3 regions of the Streptomyces sp. NPDC057099 genome follow, and region 2 is predicted to be linked to each of the others. Evidence: riboswitches for the same ligand, from Rfam matches in the RefSeq annotation. Region 2 holds a riboswitch; each other region holds the start of a gene.
What was found. A riboswitch is a leader RNA that binds a small molecule or an ion and turns the genes downstream of it on or off. The one in region 2 is predicted to bind cobalamin.

Region 1 (6,786 bases), on a different contig from region 2:
CTCCGACCTGCTCACGTTCTACGGCGTCACGGACGAGGCCGAGCGCGCCACGCTGCTGGCGCTGGCCGAACAGGCCAACACCCACGCCTGGTGGCAGTACTACAGCGACGTGGTGCCCTCCTGGACGCAGAGCTACCTCGGGGCCGAGCAGGCGGCGAGCGTCATCCGCTGCTACCAGATACAGCGCGTTCCCGAGCTGCTCCAGACCCCCGACTACGCGCGTGCCGCCGTCCGGCTCGTCCACCCTGACGCCGGCGCGCGCGAAACCGACCGCCGGGTGGCGCTCCGGATGACCCGGCAGCGGATCCTGCACCGGCAGCCGGGCACGGCCCAGCTCTGGGTGGTGATCGACGAGGCGGCGCTGCGGCGCCCGGTGGGCGGGCCGGCCGTGATGCGCGCCCAGCTCAGACATCTCATCGAGATCTGCCGGCTGCCGCAGGTCACCGTCCAGATCCTGCCGTTCCGCTCCGGCGGGCATGCCGCGGAGGGCGGTCCGGTCACCATCCTGCGGCTGCCCGGCGGCCAGTTGCCCGACATGGTCTACCTCGAGCAGCTCACCACCGCGCTCTATCCCGACCGGCCGGCCGACATCGAGCGCTACTGGGATGCCATGAACCGGCTGGTGGTCGAAGCCGAGTCACCGGACGAGACTCCGACCATCCTGCACCGGATACTTCAGGAGACCTGAGCACCCTCGGGGAGTTCAGCGCTTGAGGGCGACACCGCCGTACTGGTGCACCTCCGCCGGCAGGCCCAGGGCCTCGGCGTCGGGACGCCAGCGCGAGCAGGACGTGACGCCCGGCTCCAGCAGCTCCAGACCGTCGAAGTAGCGGGCGATCTGCTCGGGGCTGCGCAGGATGTACGGGATCGAGCCGCCGTCGTTGTACTGCCCGATGGCCCGGAGGTAGTCCTCGCTGGTGTCGGTGGAGTCGTACTGCACCAGATAGCTGCCGGAGGGCAGCGCGTCCACCAGCTGCCGCACGATCTCGCGGGCCTCGTCGTGGTCCTCGATATGGCCGAGGATGCCCATCAGCATGAGTGCGACGGGCTGGTCGAAGTCCAGGGTCTTCCCGGCTTCCCGGACGATCGTGCTCGGCTTGCGCAGGTCGGCGTCGACGTAGTTGGTGACGCCTTCCGGTGTGCTGGTGAGCAGCGCGCGGGCGTGGGCCAGCACCAGGGGGTCGTTGTCGACGTAGACGATCCGGCTCTCCGGGGCCACCCGCTGGGCGATCTGGTGGGTGTTGTCCACGTTGGGCAGCCCGGTGCCGATGTCCAGGAACTGGCGGATGCCCTCTTCGGCGGCGAGATGGCGTACGGCGCGGGCGAGGAAGTAGCGGGCGGCGCGGGCCCCGGTCTCGATCCCGGGGAAGATCTCGCGGAACGCGTCACCGGCCACACGGTCGACTTCGTAGTTGTCCTTCCCGCCCAGCCAGTAGTTCCAGATCCGGGCCGAGTGCGGAACCGAGGTATCGATCTTGGAGAGCGGCTCCTGCTCGGAGTTCTCCACCTGATCAGTCATGGACGCTCCTGCGTGTGGTCGTGGAGCTTCACGTTAACCCGTTTTGCCTCACGGACAGGATCAACTCCTCAGCGTGGTGCAGCAGTTCGACCTCACGGCGGCTCACGGTCGGATTGCCGGCCCGACGCCGCAGGGCTTTCGGCCGGACGAGACTCAGCAAGGTACTCTCGGCCGTTTTGCTACTTCCGGGTACAGTAGGCGGGTCGTCATCACCCGTACAGGGAGAAGCCGGTGCAATTCCGGCGCTGACCCGCAACCGTGGACCGCCCTGCCAGGCGGAAGCCGGATCGCCCCGTACGGATCGTGACCGGCTCATGTGCCCGGCGCCTGCCGGTGCACGGCACCGTCGAGGTATACGGAGCCGAGCCGCCGGGGTGTCCCGTGCTGCCCGGCTCCCTCACAGGGAGAGGCACCCGCCGATCATGAACGTCCGCCGCAGCGCCGCCGTCCTGGCCGCCGCCACCGTGATCGGCGCGGCCACGCCGGCCGCCGCCGCACCGTCACCGACTCCGTCCCAGGCGTTCCCCTCCGCCCTGTACGGCGACAAGGACCCCAAGTTCGACGGCGTCTGGCGCCAGTCGCTCGCCCTTCTCGCCCAGGACACGGTGGGTGAGAAGCCCGCCGCCAAGTCCATCACGTGGCTGGTCGGGCAGCAGTGCGCGGACGGCGGGTTCGCCGCGTACCGTCCCGACCCCGCCGCCGCGTGCGACGCCAAGACCATGCTCGACACCAACGCCACGTCCGCCGCCGTCCAGGCCCTCGCCGCGCTCGGCGGACAGGACGCCGTCACCGACAAGGCCGTCGGCTGGCTGAAGTCCGTACAGAACAAGGACGGCGGCTGGGGCTACGCGCCCGGCGGCGCCAGCGACACCAACTCCACGTCCGTCGTCATCGGCGCGCTCGCCGCCGCCGGTGAGAAGCCGGACCAGGTCGAGAAGGGCGGCAAGTCACCCGACGACGCCCTGCTGAAGCTCGCCCTCCCCTGCGGCGGGGACGACGACGGCGCCTTCGCGTTCCAGCCCGACAAGAAGGGCAAGCTGGCCGCCAACGCGGACGCCACGGCGGCCGGTGTCCTCGGCGCCCTGGGCAAGGGCATGGTCGTGGAGGAGGGCAAGAAGTCCGACGCCACGTGCGCGGACCCCTCCACGCCGCAGCAGGCCGCCGACAACGGCGCCGCGTACCTCACGCAGACCCTCGCCAAGGACGACAACCACCTCACCTCCGCCCTCGCCGGCGCGGACCCCCAGCCCGACCACGGCAACACCGCCGACGCGGTCGTGGCACTCGCCGCCCAGGGCGAGACCGCGCAGGCCGAGAAGTCCGTGCGGTGGCTGGAGAAGAACTCCGCCTCCTGGGCCGAGCAGGGCGGCCCCGCCGCCTACGCCCAGCTGATCTTCGCCGCCCACGCGACGGGCGCGAACCCGCGTGACTTCGGCGGCACGGACCTGGTGAAGCAGCTCAACACGACGGGCCCGGCCCCGCAGGCCCCCGAACAGCCCTCGGCGACCGACGAGAAGGACGACTCGGGGTCGGGCTTCTTCGGCGTCTGGTGGTACGTCGGGGTCTGCCTCGTCGCCGGTATCGGCATCGGCTTCCTCTTCACCGGCCGTAAGAAGAGGCAGCAGTCGTGATCCGCCGGGCCGCTCTCCTCCTCCTGGCCTCGCTCCTGCTGATCGCGGGCGCGGGCCAGGCCCAGGCCGCCGGCTACCGGTACTGGTCGTTCTGGGACCGCGAAGGCGACCGTTGGGTCTACGCCACCCAGGGCCCGTCCATGGCCCGCCCCTCGGACGGCGACGTCCAGGGCTTCCGCTTCGCGGTGAGCGAGGACTCCTCCGAGGCGGCCCGGCCGCGCGGCACGGCCGACTTCGAGACCATCTGCGCGAAGACACCCGCGCAGGACGGCAAGAAGCGCGTGGCGCTCGTCATCGACCCCGGCACGAAGACGGACGCCCCCCAGGGCGAGACCCCGCCCCCCGCCCGGACGGCCTGCGCCCGGGTCTCCCCCGACGCGACCACGGCAGAGGCCCTCGCGAGTGTCGCCAAGCCCCTGCGCTACGACACGAACGCCCTGCTGTGCGCGATCTCGGGCTACCCGGAGAAGGGCTGCGGCGAGCAGGTGGCGAGCTCCCGGGAGTCGACACCGGCGGCGAAGAAGGACACGTCCGACGACGACGGCCCGTCCCTGGGCCTGCTGGCGGGCATCGCCGTGGTGACGGCACTGGGGGCGGCGGCGATCTGGCAGGTACGGCGGCGTGACCAGGCTTAGCAGCATGGACCGGATCGGCCAAGGCCCGGCACGCCCCCAGCGCCCGCGCCGAGCAGCCCTGCACCCCGGCGCCTGGTGGCTCTGGTCCCTCTCTCTCGGCACCGCGGCCACCCGCACCACCAACCCCCTGCTCCTGTGCCTCCTCATCGCGGTCTCCGCCTACGTCGTGGCGACCTGCCGCCCCCCGACCCCCTGGTCCCGTTCCTACGGCGCCTTCGTCAAACTCGCCCTCGCCGTCCTGGTCATCCGGCTCCTCTTCGCGATCGTCCTCGGCTCCCCCATCCCCGGCACGCACACCCTCGTCACGCTCCCCGAGGTGCCCCTCCCCGACTGGGCTCAGGGCATCCGCCTCGGCGGCGAGGTCACGGCCGAGGCCCTCACCTTCGCGCTGTACGACGGTCTGAGACTGGCCACCCTGCTCATCTGCGTCGGCGCCGCGAACGCCCTCGCCAACCCCTCCCGCCTCCTCAAGTCCCTCCCGGGCGCCCTGTACGAGATGGGGGTGGCGGTCGTCGTCGCCCTCACCTTCGCGCCGAACCTCATCGCCGACGTCCAGCGCCTGCGCGCCGCCCGCCGGCTGCGCGGCCGCCCGGACAAGGGCGTCCGGGGCCTGCTGCAGGTGGGTCTGCCGGTCCTGGAGGGCGCGTTGGAGCGCTCGGTGTCCCTGGCCGCGGCGATGGACGCGCGCGGCTACGGCCGTACCGCCCAGGTCCCGGCCGCGGTCCACCGCACCACCGCCGCCCTCACCCTCGGCGGCCTGCTCGGCGTCTGCGCCGGAACGTACGGCCTGCTCACCGCCGAGGGCGCCGCCTACGGCATGCCCGTCCTCCTCGTCGGCCTCGCCGCCGCTCTCGCGGGTCTCCGGCTCGGCGGCAGACGGTCGCTGCGCACCCGGTACCGCCCGGACCGCTGGGACGTGCGTGCCCTGCTGGTCGTCGCCTCGGGCGTGGCCGTCGCCGCGCTGCTCGTGCTCGCCGCCGTCCGGGAGCCCGCGGCCCTGCACCCCGGCGTGGTGCCGCTCGTGGCCCCCACGCTCCCCGTCTGGCCCGCGGCGGCGATCCTCCTCGGCCTGCTGCCCGCGTTCGTCGCCCCCGAGCCCAAGGAACCGTCGTGATCCGCTTCGAGGACGTCTCCGTCACCTACGACGGTGCCTCCGAACCCACCGTCCAGGGCATCGACTTCGAGGTCCCCGAGGGCGAACTCGTCCTCCTGGCCGGTCCCTCCGGCGTCGGCAAGTCCACCGTCCTGGGCGCGGTCAGCGGGCTCGTTCCGCACTTCACCGGCGGCACCCTGCGCGGCAGGGTCACGGTGGCCGGACGCGACACCCGCACCCACAAGCCCCGCGAACTCGCCGACGTCGTCGGCACGGTGGGCCAGGACCCGCTCGCCCACTTCGTGACCGACACCGTCGAGGACGAACTCGCCTACGGCATGGAGTCCCTGGGCCTCGCCCCCGACGTGATGCGCCGCCGCGTCGAGGAGACCCTCGACCTCCTCGGCCTCGCCGACCTCCGCAACCGCCCCATCGCCACCCTCTCCGGCGGCCAGCAGCAGCGCGTCGCCATCGGCTCGGTCCTCACCCCGCACCCCAGCGTCCTGGTCCTCGACGAACCGACCTCCGCGCTCGACCCCGCAGCAGCCGAAGAGGTCCTGGCCGTCCTCCAGCGCCTCGTCCACGACCTCGGCACCACGGTCTTCATGGCCGAACACCGCCTGGAACGAGTCATCCAGTACGCCGACCAGGTCGCCCTGCTCCCGGCCCCGGGCGCGTCCCCGATCGTCGGCCCCCCGGCCGAGGTGATGGCGGTGTCCCCGGTGTATCCGCCGGTGGTGGCATTGGGCCGCCTGGCCCACTGGTCTCCCCTCCCCCTGACGGTCCGTGACGCACGCCGCCGGGCCAAAGACCTACAGCACCAGCTCGCCCCTAAGGGGCGCGGGGACCTGCGCGACCAGCCACAACCAACCCGCACCAACAAACAATCCACAGCCGAAGTCCAAGCCCTCTCCGTAACCCGCGCCCGAATCCAAGCCCTGACCCACATCGACCTCACCATCACCCCCGGCGAAACCATCGCCCTCATGGGCCGCAACGGCGCCGGAAAATCCACCCTCCTCAACTCCCTCGTCGGCCTCATCACCCCCACCTCAGGAACCGTCAAACTCGGCGAAGCCACCCCCCACCGCACACCCCCCAAGGACCTCGTCCGCAAGGTAGGCCTCGTCCCCCAGGAACCCCGCGACCTGCTCTACGCCGACACCGTCGCCGCAGAGTGCACGGCAGCCGACCAGGACGCGCGAGCAGCACCCGGCACCTGCCGAGCCCTGGTCACCGAACTGCTCCCGGGCGTCACCGACGACACCCACCCCCGGGACCTCTCGGAGGGCCAGCGCCTCGCCCTGGCCCTGTCCGTCGTACTGACCGCCCGCCCCCCGCTGCTCCTGCTGGACGAGCCCACCCGAGGCCTGGACTACGCGGCGAAGGCCCGCCTGGCCGGTGTGCTGCGCAAGCTCGCGGAGGAGGGGCACGCCATCGTGCTGGCGACGCACGACGTGGAGCTGGCCGCCGAGATCGCCCACCGCGTGGTGCTCCTGGCCGAGGGCGAGGTGATCGCCGACGGCCCGACCGCGGAGGTCGTGGTCTCCTCGCCGTCCTTCGCCCCGCAGGTCACCAAGATCCTGGCCCCGCAGCACTGGCTCACGGTCTCCGAGGTCCGCGCGGCCCTCCAGCCCGGGACGGACGCGTGAACGCCCAGCGCCAGGCCCGGGCCGTCCGCCTCGGCCCCCGCTCCCTCGCCGCCCTGCTCCTGGTCAGTGCCGTGGGGGTGGCCGCGTTCGGCTGGCCCTTCCTCGCCCCGCCCACCTCGCAGCTCAGCGCGCACGCGCAGGACGCGCCCTGGCTCTTCGCGGGCCTGCTGGTGCTGCTCGTGGGGGTGGTGGCAGCGGCGATCTCGGAGTCCGGTCTCGGCCCGAAGGCGGTGGCGATGCTCGGCGTGCTGGCGGC
Region 2 (6,786 bases):
TCCAGGTACACCGCGGCGGCGCCCTTGCGGCGGCCACCCTGGTTCACGGCGGCGACCGAGGCGTCGAGGGTCTTCAGGAACGGGACGATGCCGTTGGAGTGGCCGTTGGTGCCGCGGATCAGCGAACCGCGGGAACGGATACGGGAGTACGACAGCCCGATGCCGCCCGCGTGCTTCGACAGCCGCGCCACCTGGTGGTACCGGTCGTAGATCGAGTCCAGCTCGTCCTTCGGGGAGTCCAGGAGGTAGCAGGACGACATCTGGGGGTGCCGGGTGCCGGAGTTGAAGAGGGTGGGGGAGGAGGGGAGGTAGTCGAGCCGGCTCATGAGCCCGTAGAGCGCGGCGACCTCGTCGACGGACTGTGCCGTGTCGTCCTCGGCGAGGCCGGCGGCGACGCGCAGCATGAAGTGCTGGGGCGTCTCGACGACCTTGCGGGTGATCGGGTGGCGGAGCAGGTAGCGGCTGTGCAGCGTCCGCAGGCCGAAGTAGCCGAAGCGGTCGTCGGCGGCCCGGTCGATCAGCGCGTCGAGCCGGGCGGCGTGCAGGCGCACGAACTCGGCGGTCCGGTCGGCGATCAGACCCTCGCGGTGGCCGACCGCGACGGACTCGGTGAAAGACGTGACACCCTGCGAGGCGGCCTCTTCACGGATGCCGATCGTCAGCAGACGGGCGGCCAGCCGGGAGTAGGCCGGGTCCTCGGAGATGAGGCCCGCGGCCGACTCCGTCGCGAGCTCGCGCAGCTCCGCGATGACCTCCTGCACGGCCCCCCGCGCGGACCGGCCGCGCAACGCGGCGGCGGCGACCCGGCCCGGGTCGGCGTCGGGGAGATCGGCGGTCAGCTCGGTCAGGGTCCGCAGCAGCGCGGCACCGGGACCGTCGTGCTCTTCTTCGGCAGCTGAGACCGGTTCGGCTGGCGCGATGGTCACGTGGGGCTCTCCCTCGCTCGGCAAGGGGCCTCGCGCAGGGCAGGGGGCAGCACACGAGCGCACACGGCGTCGCGTCCACCGGCCCATTCCACGAGGCCCGGACGTCAGGGCACCCCGGCCGGACGGCCGGGCGCGCTGTCGGCAGGTCCTCGGACTGAAGCGTGCGCGCTCCGCTTTGAGGGCGGATACGCACAAGTACACCGTTGCGGGACAGTTCCGGATTCGCACCGGATTCCCCTGCGGCGACAGCGAGCACGAGCATACATCTTGTGCTGGGTTCGGGTGACACCCCCAGATGTTGTGTCGCGCTGGTTTCAGAGTGTCAACTGGTAGGTGAGGAGAGTGATGTCCGCCAGGTGCGGGATCGGCTTCCAGTCCCGCTCGGGAGTGCGGGTGAAACCCAGGCGTTCGTAGATGCGGTGGGCTGTGCGCATGGTGCGCTGGGTCGACAGCACGATGCGCAGGCAGCCGGGCGTGGCCCGTGCGCGGTCGACGCAGGCGCGCACGAGGGCCTCACCGGTGCCGCGGCCGCGGGCGGCGTGCGAGACCGCGAGCATCCGTATCTCGGCCTCTCCCGGGCCGGCTATGTCGGCCATGGGGCCGCCGGACGGTACGAAGGTGACGCCGCCGAGGAGGGTGTCGTTCTCGACGGCGACCAGGACGTCGGCCGCGGCCGCCCGTTTGGCGACGTCCCGCAGTTCGTGGAGGTACTCGTCGCTCTGGCCGAAGTCGAGGAGCCCGTCGGTGAGGTAGGCGTGGGCCGTCAGCTCGCCGAGGGGGCCGTACTCGGTGGGTTGCACGCGCCGGATCAGAGTGTCCATGGCGTGAGTGTGTACGAGAGCGGGCCGCCGGGGTGGTCGATCACCGGCGGCCCGCTGCGGGCGTACGTGCCCAGTCGGTTCGAGTCGTTCCTAGTGGGCGGAGCCCGCGGTGGCGGGCGGGAGCTCGACCTGGACCCCCGGGTCGCCCGCGTCGGCGGTGTAGTCCTCCGGCTTGGTCTCGTCGATGCCGTCGGGGGCCTTGAGGGCCTTCAGGACGAAGGTGAGGACCACCGTCACCACCACGTTCAGCACGAACGCCGTGAGGCCGATGTAGCCGATCTCACCGATGCCGGGGATCTCCTTCGAGGAGCCGCCGAAGTGCTTCTGGGTCGGCGAGGCGACCCCGTACGCGGCGGCCGTTCCGTAGATCATGCCGACCGCCCAGCCCGCGAGCAGCGCCCAGCGGTGGAACCAGCGGGTGAACAGGCCGCCGACCAGGGCCGGGAAGGTCTGCAGGATCCAGATGCCGCCCAGCAGCTGGAAGTTGATGGCGACGGTCTTGTCCATGGTGAGGACGAAGGCCAGCGCGCCCACCTTCACCAGCAGGGAGACCAGCTTGGAGACCTTGGTCTCCTGCGCCGGCGTGGCGTCCGGCTTGATGAAGTCCTTGTAGATGTTGCGGGTGAAGAGGTTCGCGGCCGCGATGGACATGATGGCCGCCGGCACGAGCGCTCCGATGCCGATCGCCGCGAACGCCACGCCGGCGAACCAGTCCGGGAACATCGTCTCGAAGAGCTGCGGGATCGCCAGCTGCCCGTTCTGCACCTTGATCCCGGCCGCGATCGCCATGAAGCCGAGCAGCGCGAGCAGACCCAGCATCAGCGAGTACAGCGGCAGGATGGTGGTGTTGCGGCGGATCACCTCACGGCTGCGCGAGGACAGCGTCGCCGTGATCGAGTGCGGGTACATGAACAGCGCGAGCGCCGAGCCGAGCGCCAGCGTGGCGTACGTCCACTGCCCCGCCTCCGGCGGCACCAGCGCACCGCGCGGCGCGCCCGTAGCCGGGTTGGTCTGGCTGTACGCGTCGCCCGCCCTGGCGAAGATCTCGTCGAAGCCGCCCAGCTTGATCGGGATGTAGATGATCGCCACCGCGATGACGATGTAGATCAGGGTGTCCTTGACGAAGGCGATCAGCGCCGGGGCCCGCAGGCCCGAGGAGTACGTGTAGGCCGCCAGCACGCCGAACGCGATCAGCAGCGGCAGGTCCTTGATGAACCAGTTGGTGTCCTCGCCGCCGCCGACGCCCATCACGTCCAGCACGGCCTGGATGCCGACGAGCTGGAGCGCGATGTACGGCATGGTCGCGAGGATGCCGGTGACGGCCACGGCCAGCGACAGGCCCTTGGAGCCGAAGCGGCCGCGCACGAAGTCGGACGTCGTCACGTACCCGTGCTTGTGGGAGACCGACCACAGGCGGGGGAGGAAGGTGAAGATCAGCGGGTAGACCAGGATCGTGTACGGCACCGCGAAGAAGCCGGCCGCGCCCGCCGCGTAGATCGCCGCCGGTACGGCCACGAAGGTGTACGCCGTGTACAGGTCGCCGCCGAGCAGGAACCAGGTGACCCAGGTGCCGAACGACCGGCCGCCCAGGCCCCACTCGTCGAGGCTGTTCTCGTTCTCGGCCTTGCGCCATCGCGAGGCCAGGAAGCCCATGACCGTGACGAGCAGGAAGAAGAAGATGAAGACGGCGAGTGCGACGCCGTTCACGCCGTCCTTCACCGCGCACCTTCCTTACGGGCGCGCTGGTCACGCTGCCACAGCTTGTACGCGGTCATCGTCAGCGCGGTGGAGATGAGCACCCACGCCATCTGGTACCAGTAGAAGAACGGGATCCCGATGAAGGCCGGGTCGGTCTTGGCGTACGAGCCGACCCACAGCATGGCCACGAAGGGCGCTACGAGGCAGAGGGCGATGACGACCCGCATCGGCGTCACCACCGGCCCTCTACTGGCTTCTGGGGCTTGCGACATCCAGCGACTCCGTCCCCTCAGTGATCACCTGTGTAATGCGCAGGCAATCTAGGTCAGGGTGCGGCGGGAACGGAACCCCTCGTCCGCAATGCGGTACCCAATAGAAACCCGGGCCGACCAGCGGTCCGCGGCGTGCGCTACTCGACGGGCCGCTTCAGCCGGGCCACGAACTTGTAGCGGTCCCCCCGGTACACCGACCGCACCCACTCCACCGGCTGTCCGTCCCGGTCCAGCGAGTGCCGGGACAGCATCAGCATCGGCAGGCCGACGTCCGTGCCGAGCAGGCCGGCCTCGCGCGGGGTGGCCAGCGAGGTCTCGATGGTCTCCTCGGCCTCCGCGAGATGGACGTCGTAGACCTCGGCGAGCGCGGTGTACAGGGACGTGTACTTCACCAGCGACCGCCGCAGCGCCGGGAAGCGCTTGGCGGAGAGGTGGGTGGTCTCGATGGCCATCGGTTCGCCGTTGGCCATGCGCAGCCGCTCGATGCGCAGTACGCGTCCGCCGGGCGCGATGTCGAGCAGGCCGGCGAGGCGGTCGTCGGCGGTGATGTAGCCGATGTCCAGCAGCTGCGAGGTGGGTTCGAGGCCCTGGGCGCGCATGTCCTCGGTGTACGAGGTCAGTTGCAGCGCCTGGGAGACCTTCGGCTTGGCGACGAACGTGCCCTTGCCCTGGATGCGCTCCAGACGGCCTTCGACGACCAGCTCCTGCAGCGCCTGGCGCACGGTCGTGCGCGAGGTGTCGAACTCCGCGGCCAGCGTGCGCTCGGGCGGGACCGGCGTGCCGGGCGCCTGCGTGTCCGTCATGTCGAGCAGGTGCTTCTTCAGGCGGTAGTACTTGGGCACGCGTGCGGTACGGACGGGCGCCCCGCTCTCGTTCTCCGCACTGCTGACGTCGGTGCTCATGCTCCGCCTTCCCGGCTCGGTCCGCCGACACGATCCCACTTGTATACCGTCGGCGCCGCTTTTGGTCTAGTCCACCACGTCCAGTGGTCTACCCGAAGTATGGCGTGTGCAGTCGGCTTTTCGCTGGCTTATTACTTAAAGGACCCTGCATATGTAGGTCGCATAACGGCTGGTCAGAGCCTTATCGGGACTCTTGACAGGCCCCCTGGTCCGGGCCAAGCTCCTCCCTACTGGTCTACACCAATGGTCCAGGCTGAGGAGGGTGGCGTGAAGCGCAAGCTGATATCCGCGATCGGTATCGCGGGCATGATGGTCTCCATCGCGGCGTGCGGGGGCGAGGGCGGTGGTTCGGACAAGGGCGGCGCGGACGCCAAGGAGCTGACCGTCTGGCTCACCGTCGACGCCCAGAACAACTGGCCGCAGCTGGTGAAGGCCGCCGACGCCGCGGTGCAGAAGAAGCACCCCGGCCTCAAGATCAACCACGAGTACTACGGCTGGCCCGACAAGAACGCCAAGCTCGACGCCGTCCTCGCCACCGACAAGGCCCCCGACGTGGTCGAGATGGGCAACACCGAGATGCTCGGCTACATGGTCAAGGGCGCTTTCGCTCCCCTGGACCCGGCGAAGTTCGACAACTCCGACGCCTGGCTGGACGGCCTCAAGGCCTCGGTCACCTACGAGGACAAGACCTACGGCGTCCCGTACTACGCCGGCGGCCGCGTCGCCAACTGGCGCAAGGGCATCGCGGCTTCGGTCGGGGTGAAGACGCCCCCGAAGACCTACAAGGAACTGACCGCCGCCCTGGACAAGATCCAGAAGAAGGAGGGCGGCAAGTACAACGCCTGGTACCAGCCGACCCGCGACTGGTACGCGGCCATGTCCTTCGTCTACGACGCCGGCGGCGCCATCGCCACCGAGTCGGGCGGCCAGTGGAAGGCCTCTCTCTCCTCGCCCGAGTCCCTCAAGGGCCTGACGGAGTTCAAGAAGGTCGTCGACTCCTACATGCACGGCGACAAGACCAAGGACGAGTCCGACCGCTACATCGTCTACGGCCAGGGCAAGTCCTCCATGATCTTCGCCGCCGCCTGGGAGGGCGCGACCGCCGAGGACCCGAAGAACGACAAGACCGGCAAGCTCAAGGGCAACCTCGAGAACTTCGTGATGCCCGGCCCGTCCGGCAAGAACATGCCCGTCTTCCTGGGCGGCTCCGACCTCGCCGTGCCGGTGAAGTCCGACGCGCAGGCCCTGGCCGCCGAGTGGATCAACGCCTACACCGGCTCCTCCGGGCAGAAGGGCCTGATGGCCAAGGGCAATCTGCCCAACAACAAGACCGACCTCGCGACGCTGAAGAACGACCCGGCGACGGCGGTCCCCGCCACCGCGGCCGAGTCCAACTGGTTCGTCCCGATGGCCCCCGGCTGGGGCCAGGTCGAGAAGGCGCAGATCCTGCAGACCATGCTGCAGAGCATCGGCACCGGCAAGAAGTCGGTCGAGGCCGCCGCCAAGGACGCGGACGCCGCGATCGACAAGGTCATCAACACCAAGTGACCTACGGGCGGGGCTCCCTCACCGGGCTGAGCCCCGCCGTCGCCAGACCTGAGGGAGCGCCGAGGAGCACGCGATGAGTGCCGCAGACACCACCACCCCCGCCAAGGTGCCGCCATCGCGGCAGGTACCGCCACCCCCTTCCGACGATCCGCCACGGGTGAAGCGGCCGTCGGGCGGGGCCACGGCCCCCTGGCTGCTGCTCGCGCCCTGCCTGCTGATCCTCGCCCTGGTCATGGGCTATCCGCTGGCCCGGCTGGTCACCCTGTCCTTCCAGAAGTTCGGGCAGTCCCAGCTGTGGGGCTTCCAGCCGGCCGAGTCGGTCGGGTTCGACAACTTCGCCAAGGTGCTGGGCGACGGCGAGTTCTGGGCCGTCGTCCTGCGCACCATCGTCTTCGCGGCCGGAGCCGTCGTCTTCACGATGGTGATCGGCATGGCGCTCGCCCTGCTGCTCCAGCGGGTCTCCGGCTGGCTGAAGGTGCTCATCAACATCGTGCTGGTGGCGAGCTGGGGCATGCCGGTGATCGTGGCGACCACGGTCTTCAAGTGGCTCTTCGACTCGGACTACGGCGTCCTCAACGCGCTGCTCAGCAAGCTGCCCGGCGTGGAGATGATCGGCCAC
Region 3 (6,786 bases), on a different contig from region 2:
CCGAGGCCCGCGTCTCCGTCCGCTTCACGGTCGCCAGTTGCGCGCTCCTCGCGGCACTGGCCGTCCTCACCTTCGTACTGGAAAGGCCGCTGACATGAGCGAGCCCGCCCTCGTCGCCCTGCGGGGCGCGTCCTTCGCCTACGAGGACGGCCCGGCCGTGCTCAGCGGCCTCGACTTCGAGATCCGCGAGGGGCGGGCGCTCGCGCTGCTCGGCCGCAACGGCAGCGGCAAGACCACGCTGATGCGGCTGCTCAGCGGCGGACTGCGGCCGCACGAGGGGCGGTTGACGGTCGACGGGCAGCCGGTGACGTACGACCGCAAGGGCCTGACCCGGCTGCGGACGACCGTCCAGCTCGTGGTGCAGGACCCTGACGACCAGCTGTTCGCGGCGTCCGTCGAGCAGGACGTGTCGTTCGGGCCGCTGAACCTCGGGCTGTCCGACACGGAGGTACGGGCGCGGGTGGCGGAGTCGCTCGCCGCCCTGGACATCGGCGCCCTGGCCGACCGGCCCACCCATCTGCTCTCCTACGGGCAGCGCAAGCGGACCGCCATCGCGGGCGCGGTCGCCATGCGGCCCCGTGTCCTGATCCTCGACGAGCCGACGGCCGGACTCGACCCCGACGGCCAGGAACGGCTCCTGGCCACGCTCGACGGGCTGCGGGCGAGCGGCACCACGGTGGTGATGGCCACCCACGACGTCGATCTCGCCCTGCGCTGGGCCGACGACGCGGCGCTCCTCACCCCGGACGGTGTGCACCTCGCCCCCGCGCCCACGGCGCTGGCCCGGACCGATCTCCTCCGGCAGGCGGGACTGCGGTTGCCGTGGGGTGCCGCCGCCGCGGACCTCCTGCGCGCGCAGGGGCTGTTGACCGGGTCGGCGCCCGGTCCGCGCACCCCGGAGGAGCTGGCCGCGCTGGCGGCGGGGCGGCCGGTGAGCGGCGGCTGAGGGTCGCTTCCGCGGCCTGACCGTGTATAGGCTGGCGGTGCAGCTGGTTCGCCCCGTCAGCCAGGCGGGATGCGTCGCAAGAGGGAACCCGGTGGGAATCCGGGACTGCCCCGCAGCGGTGAGCGGGAACGACCGCCGTCATACGCACTGGGTCCACGCAGGGCCCGGGAAGCGACGGCCAGTAGGTGTTCTCACATGGTGAGAACGTGCCCGCGAGTCCGAAGACCTGCCAACTGCCCGCGCGCGGACGATCCGTGCGCGGACATTCCGGTGACCTCGAGGGCGGGTCGGCGTACTTACCAGGCGAACGACCGCGCTGTGCCGCGCGAGGTCGACTCCGTCGGGTTCGTCACCCCTTCGCGCTCTCGTCCCGTCGCCGGGATCTCAGGGATTCGTCTCGCGAAGGAGATCTCCGTGACCACCAAGCCCGCAGCCGCGGCAGCACGGGCCACCGTGTACGGCTACCCCCGCCAGGGACAGAACAGGGAACTGAAGAAGGCGATCGAGGGCTACTGGAAGGGCCGCGTCACCGCCGACGCCCTCCGGGCCACCGCCGCCGACCTGCGCGCCTCGAACTGGCGGCAGCTGGCCGACGCCGGCATCGACGAGGTCCCGACGGGCGACTTCTCGTTCTACGACCACGTCCTGGACACCACCGTCATGGTCGGCGCGATCCCCGACCGTCACCGGGAGGCCGTCGCGGCGGACGCCCTGGACGGCTGCTTCGCCATGGCGCGTGGCACGCAGGACGTGGCGCCACTGGAGATGACCAAGTGGTTCGACACGAACTACCACTACCTGGTGCCCGAGCTGGGTCCGGACACGGTCTTCACCGCCGACTCCGCCAAGCAGGTCGCCGAGCTGCGCGAGGCGCTGGCGCTCGGCCACACCGCGCGCCCCGTCCTCGTCGGCCCCGTCACGTATCTGCTTCTCGCCAAGCCCGCTCCGGGTGTGCCCGCCGACTTCGAGCCGCTCACGCTCCTGGACCGGCTGCTGCCCGTGTACGCAGAGGTCCTCGCCGACCTGCGCGCGGCGGGCGCCGAGTGGGTCCAGCTGGACGAGCCTGCCCTGGTCCAGGACCGGACCCCGGCCGAGCTGAACGCCGCCGAGCGTGCCTACCGCGACCTCGGAGCCCTCACCGACCGGTCGAAGCTGCTGGTGGCCTCGTACTTCGACCGGCTCGGGAACGCCCTGCCGGTACTGGCGAAGGCGCCGGTCGAGGGACTCGCGGTGGACTTCACGGAGTCGGCGGCGGCCAACCTGGACGATCTGGCGGCGGTGGGCGGTCTGCCGGGCAAGCGGCTGGTCGCCGGTGTGGTCAACGGCCGCAACATCTGGATCAACGACCTGGCGGCCTCGCTCTCCCGGCTCGGCACGCTCCTCGGCCTGGCCGACCGGGTCGACGTCTCGGCCTCCTGCTCCCTCCTGCACGTGCCGCTGGACACGGGGGCGGAGCGGGACATCGAGCCGCAGGTCCTGCGCTGGCTCGCCTTCGCGCGGCAGAAGACCGCCGAGATCGTCACCCTCGCGCGCGGTCTCGCGCAGGGCACCGACACGATCGGCGCGCAACTCGCCGCGAACCGGGCGGACCTGTCCTCCCGGGCGAACTCCCCGATCACCCGCGACCCGGCGGTCCGCGCCCGCACGGCCGCGGTGTCCGGGGCGGACGCCCGCCGCTCGCTGCCGTACGCCGAGCGAACCGCCGCCCAGCGCGCCCGGCTCGGTCTGCCCCTGCTGCCGACGACCACGATCGGCTCCTTCCCGCAGACCGGTGAGGTGCGTACCGCCCGGGCGGACCTGCGGTCGGGCCGTATCGACACGGCCGGCTACGAGGAGCGCATCAAGGCCGAGATCCAGGAGGTGATCTCCTTCCAGGAGAAGGCCGGTCTGGACGTCCTGGTGCACGGCGAGGCCGAACGCAACGACATGGTCCAGTACTTCGCCGAGCAGCTCACCGGCTACCTCGCCACGCAGCACGGCTGGGTCCAGTCCTACGGCACCCGCTACGTCCGCCCGCCGATCCTGGCCGGCGACATCTCCCGCCCCGAGCCGATGACCGTGCGCTGGACGACGTACGCGCAGTCCCTCACGGACCGTCCGGTCAAGGGCATGCTCACCGGGCCGGTCACCATGCTCGCCTGGTCCTTCGTCCGCGACGACCAGCCGCTCGCCGAGACGGCCCGGCAGGTCGCCCTCGCCCTGCGCGACGAGGTGGGAGACCTGGAGACGGCCGGGACGTCGGTCATCCAGGTCGACGAGCCCGCCCTGCGCGAGACACTGCCGCTGCGTGCCGCCGACCGGCCGGAGTATCTGGCGTGGGCCACGGAGGCCTTCCGGCTCAGCACGGCCGGGGTGCGGCCGGACACGCAGATCCACACGCACATGTGCTACGCCGAGTTCGGCGACATCGTGCAGGCCATCGACGACCTCGACGCGGACGTCATCAGCCTGGAGGCCGCCCGCTCCCATATGCAGGTCGCCCGCGAACTCGCCTCGCACGGCTATCCGCGCGAGGCGGGGCCGGGTGTCTACGACATCCACTCCCCGCGGGTTCCGGGCGCACAGGAGGCGGCCGACCTGCTGCGCACCGGCCTGCAGGCCATCCCCGCCGAGCGGCTGTGGGTCAACCCCGACTGCGGCCTGAAGACCCGCGGCTGGACCGAGACCCGCGCGTCCCTGGAGAACCTGGTCTCGGCGGCCCGGACCGTCCGCGCCGAACTGGACGGGGAGCGGCCCGGACTCGCCTGACGCTCGCGGCCGGGGGCGGGCCGGGCATGGCCCGCCCCCGGTCGGGTCAGGTCGCCGTCGCGGCCGCCGCCGCCCGGCCCGCCGCGCGGCCCGAGAACAGGCAGCCGCCCAGGAAGGTGCCTTCGAGGGAGCGGTAGCCGTGGACGCCGCCGCCGCCGAAGCCGGCGACCTCGCCGGCCGCGTACAGACCGCTGATCGGCTTGCCGGAGGCGTTCAGGACGCGGCCGGAGAGGTCGGTCTGGAGGCCGCCGAGGGTCTTGCGGGTGAGGATGTTGAGACGTACGGCGATCAGCGGCCCTGCGCTGGTGTCCAGGATCCGGTGGGCGGAGGCGGTGCGGCTGAGGGTGTCGCCGGGGTAGGCGAGGGCGTTGCGGATGCCCATGACCTGGGCGTCCTTGGTGTACGGGTTGGCGATCTCGCGGTCGCGGGCCTCGATCTGCCGTTGCAGGCCGGCCAGGTCGATCAGGTCGTCCCCCGTCAGTTTGTTCATGCCGGCGACGAGTTCGGGCAGGGTCGTGGCGACGACGAAGTCCTCGCCCTTCTCCTTGAACCGCTCGATCGGCTCGGGGGTCTGCCAGATGCGCGACAGCAGCTTCCAGACGTTCTTCTCGGTGAGGTCCGGGTTCTGCTCCGAGCCGGAGAGCGCGAACTCCTTGGCGATGATCTTCTGGGTCGTGACGAACCAGGAGTAGTCGTATCCGGTGTCGGTGATCGACTTGAGGGTGTGGAGCGTGTCGTAGCCCGGGATGTCGGGGCTGGAGAAGCGCTTGCCCGTGGCGTCGAACCACATGGAGGACGGGCCGGGCAGGATGCGGATGCCGTGGTCGGGCCAGATCGGGTCGTAGTTCTTCAGGCCCTCGGTGTAGTGCCACATGCGGTCGGGGTTGACGATCCGTCCGCCCGCCTTCTCGGTGATCGCGAGCATCCGGCCGTCCACGTGCGCGGGCACGCCCGTGATCATGGACTTCGGGGGCTTGCCGAGGCGCGCGGGCCAGTTCTGCCGGACGAGGTCGTGGTTGGCGCCGATGCCGCCCGAGGTGACGATCACGACGGGGGCGTTCAGTTCGAAGTCGCCCACGACCTTGCGGGAGCTGGGCTTGCCGCGGGCCGCGCTGCTGGGCTCCAGGACCTTTCCGCGTACGCCGGTGACGGCTCCGTTCGTGACGATCAGGTCGTCCACCCGGTGGCGGAACCTGAACGTCACCTTGCCGTCCTCGACGGCGGCGCGCACCTTCTTCTCGAAGGGCTCGACCACGGCGGGCCCGGTGCCCCAGGTGACGTGGAAGCGGGGTACGGAGTTGCCGTGCCCGTCCGCGAGGCCACCGCCGCGCTCGGCCCAGCCGACGATCGGGAACCACTGCATCCCGAGCCCCGCGAGCCAGGAGTGCTTCTCCCCCGAGGCGAAGTCCACGTACGCCTCGGCCCACTTGTGGGCCCAGTGGTCCTGGCCCGACGGGTCGGTGATGCCACGGTCGAAGCCGGCCGTGCCCAGCCAGTCCTGCCAGGCCAGTTCCTTCGAGTCCTTGATGCCCATGAGCCGCTGCTCAGAGGAATCGACGAAGAACAGCCCGCCGAAGGACCAGAAGGCCTGCCCGCCCAGACCGGCCTCCGGCTCCTGGTCGAGCAGCAGCACCTTGCGTCCGGCGGCGGCCAGTTCGGCGGTGGCGACGAGCCCGGCGAGGCCGTGGCCGATGACGATGGCGTCCGCGTCCGACGCTCCGGCTCCGGCCGCGAAGGCCGGGAACGTCGCCTGCGCGAGCGCGGCACCGGCGAGCACACCGCCCGCGACGGTCAGGGCACGGCGGCGGGTGAACGCGGCGGGTTCTGACGGGTGTTCCATGGGCCGCCTTCCGGAGGAGGTGCGCAGGGGTCGGGAGAGGCCCCTGTGGCAACCAGGGGTGTTACCGACGGTAGCCCAGGAATTCTTGAGGTCGCCAGAGTCCTGCGCCTATGAACTCGAGGGCAGGGTTCACGAGTTGGCACGAGGGCGTACCAACCGCCCGAAATGCGTTTGTCCGCCCGCGCCGCACCGCACTACGGTGCCGAGGTGGATCTCTTCTCACGCTCCTGGACGGCGTTGCGCGCGGCGGTCGCCGACCTGGCCGACGAGGACTTCGCCCGGCCGTCCGGCTGTACCGGCTGGCTGGTGCGGGACCTGGTGTGCCATCTCGTCATCGACGCCCAGGACGTCCTGATCACCCTCGCCACCCCGTCCGACCTGGAGCCGACCCGTGACGCGGTGACCTACTGGGAGCTCGCCGACAGGCCGCCGACCGGTGACGACCCGCTCGACGCGCTGACCGTCCGGCTCGCCGCCGCGTACGAGGATCCGCATCTGCTCACGTTCCACTTGGACGACGTCGGCTCCGCCGCCGGCCGTGCCGCCCGGCTCGCCGACCCGGCCGGCCGGGTCGGCACCCGCGACGAGGTCCTCACCGTGGCGGACTATCTCTCGGCGTACGTCCTGGAGTGGACGCTGCACCACCTCGACCTGATCGCGCACCTCCCGGACGCGGAGCAGCCGCCGGCGGAGGGGCTCACCCGCTCCCGCGAGCTGCTGGAGCGGATCGCGGGGAGCGCGTTCCCCGCGTCGTTCACCGACCGGGACGCGCTGCTGGTGGGCACCGGGAGGCGGGCGCTCACGGAGGCGGAGCGGGCCGAACTCGGCGACCTGGCCTTGAAGTTCCCGGTCTACCTGGGCTGACCCGGCTCCCCGACCCTCCTCGGCCGTCCGTCAGTTCGTGTACACCTCCGCCCGGTCCACGCTCACGAACGCGCCCCGGGACTGGGCGTTGTGCTCCCCGGTGACCCGGATCCGCAGGGTGTGCCGCCCGTGGGGCAGCTTGGGGCTGACGTACTGCAGCTTCTCGCCGGTGCGGATCGCGCCGTGGAAGTCGACGCGCTGCTCGGCTCCGCCGTCGACGCTGATCCCGGCGATGCCGTTGCCGGTGTCGCGGACGGACAACAGGGCGATGCGGGTCCCGGTGAAGGTGAGGGTGGCGGTGGCGCCGGCCCGGTCGCTCCAGTGGTCGTCGCTCCAGAAGCACTGGGTGGCGCAGCCGGTGCCGGAGTTCCAGTCGCCCGTGTAGGCC

Region 1: another riboswitch for cobalamin. It lies ahead of ACFT4A_RS16455 (prenyltransferase/squalene oxidase repeat-containing protein); the one in region 2 lies ahead of ACFT4A_RS29700 (ribonucleoside-diphosphate reductase subunit alpha).
Region 3: another riboswitch for cobalamin. It lies ahead of metE (5-methyltetrahydropteroyltriglutamate--homocysteine S-methyltransferase); the one in region 2 lies ahead of ACFT4A_RS29700 (ribonucleoside-diphosphate reductase subunit alpha).

What each region holds. Positions count from the first base shown of each region.
Region 1 is NZ_JBHUTX010000010.1:109,575-116,360, forward strand. It holds gene ACFT4A_RS16445 (helix-turn-helix domain-containing protein) at 1-688, shown strand, start outside; gene ACFT4A_RS16450 (SAM-dependent methyltransferase) at 704-1,519, opposite strand; cobalamin riboswitch at 1,690-1,829, shown strand; gene ACFT4A_RS16455 (prenyltransferase/squalene oxidase repeat-containing protein) at 1,942-3,150, shown strand; gene ACFT4A_RS16460 (SCO2322 family protein) at 3,147-3,785, shown strand; gene ACFT4A_RS16465 (energy-coupling factor transporter transmembrane component T) at 3,790-4,899, shown strand; gene ACFT4A_RS16470 (ABC transporter ATP-binding protein) at 4,896-6,530, shown strand; gene ACFT4A_RS16475 (ECF transporter S component) at 6,527-6,786, shown strand, end outside.
Region 2 is NZ_JBHUTX010000032.1:42,010-48,795, forward strand. It holds gene ACFT4A_RS29700 (ribonucleoside-diphosphate reductase subunit alpha) at 1-926, opposite strand, end outside; cobalamin riboswitch at 1,049-1,205, opposite strand; gene ACFT4A_RS29705 (GNAT family N-acetyltransferase) at 1,241-1,747, opposite strand; gene mctP (monocarboxylate uptake permease MctP) at 1,838-3,466, opposite strand; gene ACFT4A_RS29715 (DUF3311 domain-containing protein) at 3,463-3,717, opposite strand; gene ACFT4A_RS29720 (GntR family transcriptional regulator) at 3,855-4,619, opposite strand; gene ACFT4A_RS29725 (extracellular solute-binding protein) at 4,887-6,167, shown strand; gene ACFT4A_RS29730 (carbohydrate ABC transporter permease) at 6,241-6,786, shown strand, end outside.
Region 3 is NZ_JBHUTX010000008.1:194,232-201,017, forward strand. It holds gene cbiQ (cobalt ECF transporter T component CbiQ) at 1-98, shown strand, start outside; gene ACFT4A_RS14370 (energy-coupling factor ABC transporter ATP-binding protein) at 95-946, shown strand; cobalamin riboswitch at 974-1,195, shown strand; gene metE (5-methyltetrahydropteroyltriglutamate--homocysteine S-methyltransferase) at 1,361-3,694, shown strand; gene ACFT4A_RS14380 (FAD-binding dehydrogenase) at 3,741-5,534, opposite strand; gene ACFT4A_RS14385 (maleylpyruvate isomerase N-terminal domain-containing protein) at 5,742-6,398, shown strand; gene ACFT4A_RS14390 (glycoside hydrolase family 43 protein) at 6,429-6,786, opposite strand, start outside.